3 regions of the Massilia hydrophila genome follow, and region 1 is predicted to be linked to each of the others. Evidence: predicted binding sites of a transcription regulator. Region 1 holds the regulator's gene; each other region holds the start of a gene.

What was found. The regulator sigma-54, encoded in region 1, starts transcription at its own class of promoters, with help from an activator protein. The targets are predictions, from matches to a motif close to TGGCANGNAANCTGCTTT.
Region 2: the regulator sigma-54 is predicted to act here: its motif matches at 1,838-1,855, upstream of hmpA (NO-inducible flavohemoprotein).
Region 3: the regulator sigma-54 is predicted to act here: its motif matches at 1,645-1,662, upstream of LE190_RS15110 (DVUA0089 family protein).

The regions. Positions count from the first base shown of each region.
Region 1 is NZ_JAHYBX010000002.1:501,529-505,650, reverse strand. It holds gene LE190_RS09440 (enoyl-CoA hydratase/isomerase family protein) at 1-280, opposite strand, end outside; gene hpf (ribosome hibernation-promoting factor, HPF/YfiA family) at 425-778, opposite strand; gene LE190_RS09430 (RNA polymerase factor sigma-54) at 837-2,321, opposite strand; gene lptB (LPS export ABC transporter ATP-binding protein) at 2,339-3,100, opposite strand; gene lptA (lipopolysaccharide transport periplasmic protein LptA) at 3,097-3,660, opposite strand; gene lptC (LPS export ABC transporter periplasmic protein LptC) at 3,693-4,122, opposite strand, start outside.
Region 2 is NZ_JAHYBX010000004.1:54,636-58,757, forward strand. It holds gene LE190_RS12185 (head GIN domain-containing protein) at 1-520, shown strand, start outside; gene hmpA (NO-inducible flavohemoprotein) at 622-1,809, opposite strand; gene LE190_RS12195 (APC family permease) at 2,036-3,505, shown strand; gene LE190_RS12200 (CatA-like O-acetyltransferase) at 3,507-4,122, shown strand, end outside.
Region 3 is NZ_JAHYBX010000006.1:75,490-79,611, forward strand. It holds gene LE190_RS15105 (catalase) at 1-841, shown strand, start outside; gene LE190_RS15110 (DVUA0089 family protein) at 964-1,599, opposite strand; gene LE190_RS15115 (recombination-associated protein RdgC) at 1,817-2,713, opposite strand; gene dinB (DNA polymerase IV) at 2,802-3,914, opposite strand; gene LE190_RS15125 (S8 family peptidase) at 4,058-4,122, opposite strand, start outside.

The DNA.
Region 1 (4,122 bases):
CGTATTCCTCGGTGAAGAAATCTTCCAGCAGCGCGCTGCCGCCCATCGGCGTGACGCGCCCCATTTCGTGGAAGAAGCGGATGTCGCCGCCAGCGCACAAGGCCTTCTCGCTGCTGCTGGTGATCACGACCGCCTCGACGCCGGCATCTTCCTTCCATTGCAGCAGGATGGCGCTCAGGGCGCGCACCATGTCGAGCGAGAGCGAGTTCAGGGCTTTCGGGCGGTCCAGCGTAATGACGCCGGTGCGGTTGGCGACGCGGGTCAGGACGGTGTCGGTCATGATGGGCTTCTGTGGTCGAAAAGACATGTATTCTACAGAAGTACAGCGCCAAACCGAAGCACTGAAAAGTAACAACTGATGATTTGCGGAAAGCAAAAAGGGCGTCCCTCCGACGCCCTTGCGATTGGTGGCTACGGCCCGTCTTTACGCGGCGGCAGCTTCTCCGTTGTCCGGAAGGCGCTTGTGCGCCACGTGGCTATGGTCTTGCAACATGGATTTGTGTTTCAGAACCTGTCGGTCCAGCCTGTCCATCAGCGTATCGATCGCCGCATACAGGTCTTGCGCGGCGCTGGCCACATGCAAAATCTTGCCCGACACCTGGAGGTTGATCTCGGCTTTCTGCCTTTTTTCTTTTTCAGTGAGATTATCGATGGCGAGGAACACGTGGGTGTCGATCACGTGATCGAAATGGCGGGTGATGCGCTCGAGCTTATTCTGAACGTATTCACGGATGGCGGGGGTGACTTCGAGATGGTGGCCGCTGATTGTGAGGTTCATACACACTCCTTTGGAAAGGTGCCCCGCCCGCGCCACAAGGTGGGAGTGGGCAGGTGCTTTACAGGGATTTGCGGAGGCTGACGGGCGGAATCTTGAGCGCTTCACGGTATTTGGCGACCGTCCTGCGCGCAATGACCATACCTTGTTCCCCGAGCATCTCCGCGATCTTGCTGTCGGAAAGAGGATTCCTAGGGTCTTCTGCTCCTGTCAATTGCGCAATGAGTGCGCGGATCGCCGTCGAGGAGGCTTCTCCCCCCGCTTCGGTGGCGACGTGGCTTCCGAAGAAGTACTTCAGCTCGAACATGCCGTGCGGGGTCAGCATGTATTTCTGCGTGGTTACACGCGAGATCGTGCTCTCGTGTAGGCCTAGTGTATCAGCTATCTCACGCAAAACAAGAGGGCGCATGGCAACCGCGCCGTGGCTGAAAAAGTTGCGCTGGCGCTCGACGATCGCCTCGGCAACCCGCAGGATCGTGTCGAAGCGCTGGCGCATGTTCTTGATCAGCCACTTCGCTTCCTGCAGCTGCGCGCCCATCTGGCTTTCGCTCTTGCCCTGCTTGAGCAGGCTGGCGTACAGGTTGTTCACGCGCAGCTTGGGCATCACGTCCGGGTTGAGCGACACCGCCCAGCCGCTCTTGGCGCGGCGCACGATCACGTCAGGCACCACGAAGTCCGACACGCTCGAGGCGAAGGCCGCGCCCGGGTGCGGGTTGCACTGGCGGACCACGGCCTGCACTTCGCGCAGGTCTTCGTCGTCGCAGTCGAGCGCCTTTTTCAGCTTGGTGTATTCGCGCTGGGCGAACCAGCTCAGGTAGCCTTCGACGATGGTCAGCGCCAGGCGCCGCGTCACCAGCGGCACGCCCGGCATGCGGCGCAGCTGCAGCGCCAGGCATTCGGCCGCGCTGCGCGCGCCCACGCCCACCGGGTCCAGGCTCTGCACCAGCGCCAGCGCGCAGCGCAGCTCGTCCATCTCGATCTCGAGCTCGGCCGGCAGGCGCGCATGGATCTCGTCGAGCGGCTCTTCCAGGTAGCCGTTGTCGTCGAGCGCGTCGATCACCAGCTCGGCCAGCGCGCGGTCGCGCAGGCTGCAGCCGGTCAGGCGGATCTGCTCGGCCAGGTGCTGGCGCAGCGAAATGCCCTCGGCTTCCAGCTGCGGGCGGCCGTCCTCGTCGTCGCCGCTGCGTGCGCCGCCGCCTTCGCCGCCCCAGTCGCTCTCGCCCTCCCTGCCGTCGTCGCGCTCGCCATCGGCGGCGCCGTCCTCGAACCCCTCGCCTTCCTTCGGCGCGCCGGCATCAAGCGCTTCCTGGCCCGGCTGCGGCGCCTCGCCGCTGGCCGGCGCGCTGTTGATGGCGCCGTCGGCCAGCAGCCGCACCGAGCGGTCGAGCGGATCGTCGAGCCGCTCCAGCAAGGGATTGTCATGCAGGATCTGCTCGATCTCCTGGTGCAGTTCGAGCGTGGACAGTTGCAGCAGCCGGATCGACTGCTGCAGTTGCGGCGTGAGCGCCAGGTGCTGCGAGGTGCGAAGCTGGAGGGACTGTTTCATGCAGGAGGCGTTCGTGGCTACATGCGGAAGTGCTCGCCCAGGTAGACGCGGCGCACCGATTCGTCGGCGATGATGTCGTCAGGGCGGCCCGAGGCCAGCACCGCGCCCTGGTTGATGATGTAGGCGCGGTCGCAGATGCCGAGCGTCTCGCGCACGTTGTGGTCGGTGATCAGGACCCCGATGTTGCGCTCCTTCAGGAAGCGCACGATGCGCTGGATCTCGATCACGGCGATCGGGTCGACCCCGGCGAAGGGTTCGTCCAGCAGCACGAAGCGCGGGTTGGTGGCCAGGGCGCGCGCGATCTCCACGCGGCGCCGCTCGCCACCGGACAGCGACAGCGCCGGGTTCTCGCGCAGCTTCTCGATCTGCAGTTCGGCCAGCAGGGTGTCGAGCCGTTCGTTGATCTCGTTCTTCGACAGCGCCTTGCCGTTGGCGTCGTGCTGCAGCTCGAGCACGGCGCGGATGTTGTCCTCGACCGTGAGCTTGCGGAACACCGAGGCTTCCTGCGGCAGGTAGGACAGGCCCAGCACCGCGCGCCGGTGGATCGGCAGGCTGGAAATGTCGGTACCGTTGATGTCGATGGTGCCGGCATCCGACGGCACCAGGCCGACGATCATGTAGAAGGACGTGGTCTTGCCGGCGCCGTTCGGACCGAGCAGGCCGACCACCTCGCCGCAGTCGACCTGCAGCGAGACGTCGCGCACCACCAGGCGCTTGCCATAACTCTTCTGCAGGCCCTTGACGATCAGCGTGCTGCAAGCCGCGGATGCTGCCGTCATTGCTTGGCACCCTCGGCAGGTGCCGCGGCCGGGTTGCGGCGCGGCGCGATGATCAGGGTGCCGCGTCCGCCGCCGACCTTGCTGGCGCCGCTGACGTCGTTGCGCACCTGCGCCACCTGCTTGCGGTTGTCGTAGGAAATGAAGGGGCCGCGGATCTCGTTGCTCATGCGGCCGTTCTCCAGTTCGCGCACTTCGGCATTCGCGAACAGCTTCACCAGTTCGGCGCGGTCATCGTATTCGATGCGCTGGGCCTGGCCTTCGACCCACAGGTCGGGACCGCCGTCGCGCTTCTGGCGGAAGGTGGCGGTCTTGCCGTTGTTGGCGGTGAGGGTCACGCTCATGTAGCCTTCCGGCGTTTCCTTCATCAATGCGCGGTCCGACTTGAGCACCAGGGTGCCGCGCGTGATCACCACGTTGCCGGTGAGGATGCGGGTCTGGGTGACCTCGTCCACGTCGAGCGTGTCGAAGGTGATCACGGCCTGCTTGAGCGAATCCGCGCGCTCGGCCGAGGCGCCGAAGGCGGCCAGGCCGAGGAAGACGGCGACGAAGAGTTTTTTCATGTTGCTGGTCCTGGGTTAACCGCGCAGTGCTGCTAGCGCGCGCGGGGCGGATAGACGATCTGGCCACGGCTGGCCAGGTGCAGCTTCTGGGTTGCGTTGTTGGCCTCCATACCGGTGCCGTGCACGGTGGCGGCGCCTAGCTGCATCTCGATCGGAAGCCGGGTCCTGAGGATTTCCTCGTCGGGCAGGACGGTCAGGGCCTCGGTGCGCACGCGCAGCGCTTCGCTGGTGGGCGTGGCCGGACGCTGGATGTCGACCTTGCCGAGCAGTTCGACCCGGTGCTCCTCGTGATAGATCTCGGCGCGGCTGGCGACGATGGTCATGCGCGGCCGGCCGGGCGCCATGCCCTCCAGCACCGGCGCCTCGACCCGCGACACGTCGCCCTGCGGCGTGTGCGCCATGCGCCGGCCCGACACCACGTAGTTCGGCTTGCCCTCGGGCGTCATGCGCACGAAGGAGAAA
Region 2 (4,122 bases), on a different contig from region 1:
CACGACCCCGCGCCTGAGCGCCGTGCGCGCCTCCGGCTCGGGCCAGGTCGCGGTACGCGAGCTGGCCGGCGCGCCGCTGGATGTGCGCAAGAGCGGTTCCGGGACGGTCGCCCTCTCGGGCAAGGTGGACAGCCTGCACGCGCGCGTCAGCGGCTCGGGCGTGCTCGATGCCGCTGCGCTGAGCAGCGCCAGCGCCGACCTCGGCCTGGCAGGCTCTGGCCGCATGCACATCGGTGCCATCCGCGGCGACTATGCGCGCGTGAGTGTCGCCGGTTCCGGCGTGCTGCAGGCCGGCGGCGCCGTGCGTTCGCTGAATGCGCGCGTGGCCGGCTCCGGCAGCCTCGACCTGGCTGCGCTGGCGACCCAGGATGCCGACCTGGCGGCGGACGGTTCGGGTGGGATTCGCGCCACCGTGAGGCAGTCGCTGGTGGCGCACGGCGGCGGCTCGGGCGGAATCCAGGTGTATGGACACCCGGCGCAGCGCAGCGTTACCGGCCGTAACGTGCAGCTGCTGGATTGATGTTGGTAGCGACCACGCGGTGATACGCGAACGGTGCTTCTTCGCAGCAGTGCTGGCGATCGTCGACCGCGTGGGCAGGGGACCTGCCCACGCTGCGAAAATCAGAGCAGGTTGTCCAGCAGGTCCGGCCCGAACACTTCGCGGTGCAGGCGGCCGGCCGGTGCACCCGCCGCCAGCAGCGCATTCCATTGCGCCTGCATGAAGGGCAGCGGACCGCACAGGTACACGTCGGTCTCGGTGCGCGGCCAGGACGGCAGGCGCGCCAGTTCCATCTTGCCCTTCAGGGCGCCTTCCGTTTCCGTCTCCTCGTAGAACGTCACCACGTGCAGGTGTGGCATGCGCGCCTTCGCGGCGGCGATGTCGGCCTGGTGCGCATGCTGGGCCGGGTTGCGGGCGGCGTGGGCGAAGATCACGCGGCGCTGCGGGTTGACCATCGCGATGCGGTTCAGGGCGGAAACCATCGGCGTGATGCCGACGCCGGCCGAGAGCAGCACCACCGGTTCGTTCGACTCGGTGTCCGGCAGGAAGTCGCCGAAGGGGTGGATCACGTTCAGCACGTCGCCCACGTGCACGTTGTCGTGCAGCCAGGTCGACACTGCGCCGGCCGGATGCGCACCGCCATCCTCGCGCTTGACGGAAATGCGCAGGCTGTCCTTGCCTGGCGCATCCGACAGGCTGTACTGGCGCAGCTGGCGGCGGCCATCGTTGAAATCGACCGCCACGCTCAGGTACTGGCCAGCCTTGAAGGGCGGCAGGGCGCCGCCGTCCAGCGGAACGAAGCGGATCGACACCACCTTGTCGCTCTCGCGCGCGACTTCGGTCACGCGCATCGCACGCGTTTCGCCCGGCTGCACGCCGGCTTGCTCGTACATCTTCGCTTCCGCATCGATCAGGAGGCGCGCCAGGGAGGTATAGGCTTCTTCCCACGCCTTGAGCAGCGGCTCGGTGGCGGCGTCGCCCAGCACGGTCTTGATCGCGCCCAGCAGGTGGTGGCCGACGATCGGATAGTGGTCGGCACGGATGCCCACCGCGGCATGCTTGTGCACGATGCGGCTCACGACCGGACCGAGGGCCGCGGCATTGCCGATGTTGGCGGCATAGGCGAACACCGCCGAGGCCAGTGACTGCTGCTGCACGCCGCTGGCCTGGTTCCCCATGTTGAACAGGTTTTTCAGCTCCGGATGGGCGTCGAACATGCTGCGGTAGAAGGTGGTGGTGATGGCCAGGCCGTGCTCGCGCAGGACGGGAACGGAAGCGTCGATGTAGGGGCGGGAAGCGCTCGAGATCATGGTGGTTATCCTTTAATGATGCATTAATTATACATGTTTAATGCCAAAAAAATGGTCCGGACTGGCAGGGCGAGTGCAGTGCGGACGCGCTCATTGTAGCAAAAGATACTGCCGGAATGCATCTTTAATCAAACAAATTTATTGGGGTGATGCAAAACCCCTATAATCGCTGGTTTGATTGGTGCTTTATTAAGAGTGCCGACATGAGACAACCAAAGGACCTGCCGTGAATCTGACCCTGGGCCAAAAGCTGATCCGTACTAAACAGGCTGAACAGGCTGAACGCCACCATGACGACGCGCATGGCGGCGGCCTGCAGCGTTCCCTCGGCCTGTTTCCGCTGACCATGATCGGGGTCGGGGCCACCATCGGTACCGGCATCTTCTTCACGATGGTGGAAGCGGTGCCGAAGGCCGGCCCGGCCGTGATCCTGTCCTTCCTGCTGGCCGCGCTGACCGCCGGCCTGACCGCGCTGTGCTATGCCGAACTGGCGGGCCGGGTGCCGGCCGCCGGTTCCTCGTATTCCTTCGCCTACGCCACCGTGGGCGAGTTCGCCGCCTTCATCGTGGCCGCCTGCCTGCTGCTCGAATACGGCCTGGCCGGCAGCGCGGTGGCGATCGGCTGGTCCGACTACCTGAACAACTTCCTGATGAACGCCTTCGGCTGGGAGATTCCGGCCCACCTGCGCTCGCCGATGTTCGTATCAAGCCACCATAACGTCCACTTCAGTCCCGGCAACTTCAACCTGCCGCCGGTAATCCTGATCGCCATGTGCTGCATCATGCTGATCCGCGGCACCAAGGAGTCGGCCACGACCAATGCCATCATGGTGCTGGTCAAGCTGGCGATCCTGGTGTTCTTCGCCATCATCGCCTTCACCGGCTTCGACGCCGCCAACTTCACGCCCTTCTTCAGCCCCGACCCGGACAGCGGCTACGTCGGCATGGCCGGCGTGACCGCCGCCGCCGGCACCGTGTTCTTCTCCTTCATCGGCCTGGACACCATCGCCACCGCCGGCGAGGAAGTGAACAACCCGCGCCGCAACGTGCCGATCGGGATCCTGACGGCGCTCCTGATCGTGACCGTGTTCTACCTGCTGGTGGCGGTGGCGGCAGTGGGCGCCCAGCCGGCCCGCATGTTCGCCGGCCAGGAAGCCGGCCTGTCGGTGATCCTGCAGAACGTGACCGGCAAGGCCTGGCCGGCGCTGGTGTTGTCGGCGGGCGCGGTGGTCTCGGTGTTCTCGGTGACCCTGGTGACGATCTACGGCCAGACGCGCATCCTGTACGCGATCAGCCGCGACGGCCTGATCCCGAAGACCTTCCAGAAGGTCAACAAGCGCACCCAGGCCCCGGTCAGCAACACCATCATCGTCTGCCTCGTGGTGGCCACGGTGGCCGGCCTGGTGGACGCCACCTTCCTGTGGGACATGGTGAGCATGGGCACCCTGACCGCCTTCATCGTGGTCTCGATCGCGGTGCCGGTGATCCGCGCCAAGCAGGGCCGCGGCGAACCGGGCCACTTCCGCGTGCCCTTCGGTCCCTACGTGATCCCGGGGCTGTCGGTGTGCGCCTGCCTGTACATCATGAAGGACCTGTCGCCGGCCACCTTCCGCGTGTTCTTCATCTGGATGGCCGTGGCCGTGGCCACCTACTTCCTGTACAGCGTGCGCCACAGCCGCCTGAACAAGCCCCAATAAAATGCAGGCATTCGAGCGGCGGCGCGACCGCTTCGCGCTGTTCGATGCGATGGACAGCGCCGCGGTCAACATCTGCTTTCCGCTCGCGCTGCCGGACTTCCGGCCCTGGTGCCGCGAGCAGGGCCTGGCGCCTTTCCACGTGCTGCTGTGCGCGGTGCTGCGCGCCGTACTGAAGGTGGACAACTTCCGCTACCGCGTGCTGGGCGGTGAGGTGATCCGCATCGAGCGCCTGATCCCGTCCTTCACGGTGACCAACCAGTACCATGACCTGAACTTCGCCCAGTTCGACTGGAGCGACGACCTGCGCGAATTCGTCGCGCGCGGCATTGCGGCGCGCGAGGCGGCCAGCCGGATGGAAGCCCTGAACATGGAATACGCGGCGCGCACGCCGCTGCAGGCGAAGGAGCAGGTGTTCGTGACCTGCATTCCCTGGCTCGCCTTTACGGCGATCCAGCATCCAAGCGCTTCGCTGGCGCAGCCGGACATCCCATCCTTCGCCTGGGGCAAGTACCGCGAGGCCCCGCATGGCCGCCTGGAGCTGCCGTTCTCGGTGCAGGCCCACCACGGCTTCGTGGACGGCTTCCACATCCACCAGCTGGCGCAGCAGATCGCGGCCG
Region 3 (4,122 bases), on a different contig from region 1:
GGAATGGGAATTCTGCGTGCAGATCATGAGCGACGGCGAGCATCCGGAACTCGATTTCGATCCGCTGGACGATACCAAGCGCTGGCCGGAAGACCAGTTCCCGCTGCTGCCGGTGGGCCGCCTCGTGCTCAACAAGAACCCCGACAACGTGTTCGCCGAAACCGAGCAGTCCGCCTTCGGCACCGGCGTGCTGGTGGATGGCATCGATTTTTCGGACGACAAGATGCTGCAGGGCCGTACCCTGTCCTATTCCGATACGCAGCGCTACCGCGTCGGCCCGAACTACCTGCAGCTGCCGATCAACCAGCCGCAGGAAGCCGCCGCGGCGCGCACCAACCAGCGCGACGGCCAGATGACGTTCTACGTGGATGGCCGCGGCGAAGACAAGCACATCAACTACGAACCGAGCCTGATGGGCGGCTACGACGAGGCGCCGAAGCCGGAAAAGGAGTACCACCAGTACGTGGAAGGCCACCTGGGCCGCTACCAGAGCACGCGCACGATGGACGACTACGGCCAGGCGGGCGCGCGCTACCGCAGCTTCGAAGACTGGGAGCGCGATGACCTGGTCAGCAACGTGGGCGGCGACCTGAAGCAATGCCCGGAACCGATCCAGCTCCGCATGGTGTGGCACCTGTGGCACTGCGACGAGGATTACGGACGGCGCGTGGCCGAGGTGGCGGGCATCGACCTGGACAAGGCCAGGGCCCTGGCGCCCCTGCCGGGCAAGCCGGCGCCGCACCAGAACCGGCCGGGGCCGACGTATTCGAACGGCAAGCCCGAAACTGGGGATGGCGGCCAGCGCGAGCCGGCAACGAGCGAAGAAATCGCTGCCAAATAGCCTGCACAAGGGTGAAATTTTATTTCATTTAGATGAAATTATTGAAATATTATTTCACCCAATAATGGCAGCCCTTGCCTGGCGTGATCCGGCCACGACAGCCGGATCACGCCAGCCAGCACTCAGGCCTGCAGCTTGCGACGGCGGCGTGCCATCGCCAGGCCCGCAGTGCCTGCGGCAAGCAGCCCCAGCGAAGCCGGCTCCGGCACCTCGCCCGGCTCATCCGGCGGGATCTCGGCACTGGCGACATTCAGGATGTCGAAGGCCCAGTGCGAATCGCGGCGGTCGCCGTTTTCATCGACGAAACCATCACGGAAATTGCGGTTATCGACGCCATCGTAGGTGTATCCAGCGGACAAATCCCCAAGTGAGAAATTGCTATATTGCTGGATTGTCACGATGTAGTTACCGGCGAGCAAATCTGCACTACGGTTGACATCCCAGCAGGACCCGGTTACCGCGTCGGGGTCCACCAGGCTGCAGCCGGCGTCGTCCTGCTCGGCGATCCGGGTGCCGTCCGCGCTGAACAGGGCGAGGATGGGATCGAAGCCACCGCGCAGGATGGTTTGTCCGGCGGCGTTCACGCCGCCGGCGTATGACCAGCTGCGCAGCGTCACCTTCCCGGCCTCGGTCAGCGTGAAGTTGAAGCGCTGGACATCGTTATCGTAGGTGAAATTACCGGTGAACGAGAGGTTGGCGGCTTGTGCCAGCGAGGCCGAGCCGAGCAATGCAATGGCGAAAAGCTGTTTGAGTTTCATCTTGGCGGTCATCCCTGAAAGTTAATCGGAAGTTGCCGAAAACTTTTAGCAAGGAACGTGCCAATTGTTAAGTCAATGTTAAATAACGAACTTTTTTCGCGGCACTAGATACGCTGTAAAGATCGCCGACGACGCCCTCCCACCTTTGGCGGAAGGTGCTTGGAAACACCTTGTTTTCCAGGGAAATGGCCGGTGCCAGCGCGCACCGGCCAGGGATTCAGGCCTTGGCTTCGCCGCCCAGGGCCTCGACCACGTCGGCCAGCAGCTTGGCCAGCTCGCCCGTCATCAGGGTGATGTCGTTGTCGAAACGCTCATCGTCGCTGTAGGTGACGGCTTCGCCTTCCTTGATCACGTCCAGCGGTTTGACGCCCTTGATCGCCAGCGATTCGGTCAGCACAAAGCTGATGCGGTCGTTCCAGGTCATGGCCAGGCGGGTGCACTGCTTGCCGGAAGCAATGTGGCGGCGGATATCGTCCGGCTCCAGCGTATGCTTCACATAGCGCACGGCGGCGCGGCTTTCGCCGGTGGCGCGCAGTTCGGTGTCCTGGTCAATGGTGAAACCGTAGGGCGCTTCGTCCGCTTCCAGCCAGCCGGTCATCACGGCCACCGGCGAGCGCTGCACGCGCAGCGATTCCAGCGGCATGCGGTCCACGGCCTTGAGCAGCAGCTTGATGACGTCGTCCGCCTTCGACGGGCTGGCCGCGTCCACCACCAGCCAGCCATTGACCGGATCGATCCAGACCCAGACGTTGCTGCGGATCGAGAAAGCGCGCGGCAGCAGCTCGTCGGCCACGCGCTCCTTCAGTTCCTTCATGGCTTTTTTACCGGGCGGGAAGCCCTGCTGCTCTTCCAGTTCGGCGGCCTTGGCCTTGGCGACCTGGTTGATGACCGAGCTCGGCAGCAGCTTCTTCTCGGTACCCAGCATCATCAGCATCTGCTTGTTGACGACGTGGACGAGCTTGCCATTGCCGCGTGGCGAATCCCAGCCCTGGCGCAGCAGTTCATTGCTGCTGGCGGGCGTGAAAGCCTGCGACTGCAGCGCTTCTTCCATTTGTTCGGGGTTGAATGCCCAGGGAGCGGGCAGGCGGTAAATCTGGAGATTCTTGAACCACATACGCTGTTATCCGATTGTTTCAGTATTTCAAGGGAACGACATTCTACGCTGCCAACTGGACATTACGGCCGGCAGCGGCGGGAAAAAATTAATCTGTTGCCGAGCCGTCAATGGCCTCGACGATGGCGCCGGGCATTACGTCGTCAAACAGGCGCAGCTGCTCGGCCGTCTCGGTATCGCCCAGGCGTACGCCCACGCCGAGCAGACGTACCGGCCGGCTGTGACGGGCCCAGCCGGTTTCCATCAGGCGCGCGTAGGTCGGCATGTGCGGCGCGTGGCCGGCACACTCGACGGTAGTCTGCTGGAAGTCCGAAAACTTGATTTTTACGAAGAGCTTGTGGATGAATTTCTCAGCGCCATTGCGCTTGATACGGCCCAGCAGGTGCTCGACCAGTTCCGGCAGCAGCTTCAGGCAGGCATCCAGGCTGGGCACGTCGGGCGTATAGGTTTCCTCGGTGCTGACCGACTTGCGCTCGCGCGAGGTATTGACTGCGCGCTCGTCGATGCCGCGGCAGAGTTTGTACAGGCGGTAGCCGAAGCTGCCGAAGTGTTCGGTCAGGCGCTCGATGCTCCAGTGGCGCATGTCGCCGCAGGTCTGCAGGCCCAGGCGGTGCATCTTCTCGGCGGTCACCTTGCCGACGCCGTACAGCTTTTTCACGGGCAGCGCGGCGACGAAGGCATCCACCTCGTCCGGACGCACCAGGAACAGGCCGTCCGGCTTGTTCCAGTCGCTCGCGATCTTGGCCACGAATTTGTTCGGCGCCACCCCGGCCGAGGCCGTGATGCCGACGGTGTCGAAGATGCGCTGCCGGATCTCCTGCGCGATCAGGGTGGCGCTGCCCTTGCAGTGGGGAGAGTCGCTGACGTCGAGGTAGGCTTCGTCGAGCGAGAGCGGCTCCACCAGCTCGGTGTAGTCGCGATAGATGTCCATGATCTGGCGCGAGGCAATCCGGTATTTTTCCATGGCCGGCGGAATCACCAGAAGCTGCGGACAGAGCTTCATGGCCTGGGCCGTGGCCATGGCCGAGTGGATGCCGAACCGGCGCGCTTCGTAGTTGCAGGTCGCGATCACGCCGCGCTGGTCGGGACGGCCGCCGACGGCGAGCGGACGCCCGCGCAGCGAAGGATCGTCGCGCATCTCGACCGACGCATAGAAGCAGTCGCAATCGCAGTGGATGATTTTACGGAGCGGGGAATTCACATCGACGTCGTCAGGTGACGGCAAGGCCGACTACTGTTATTTCATACAGTATCCGTTTTTTCTTGCAGGACGTCAAAAAAAGGCGCGGCATGCCGCGCCTTCGGGAGGAAGTCGGCGCCCGCGAGCGCCGCTTCATCCGTGGCTTACCAGTTCAGCTGCAGGGTGTACTTGCCGCTGGTCGAACCGGTACCGCCACTGTAGTACACCA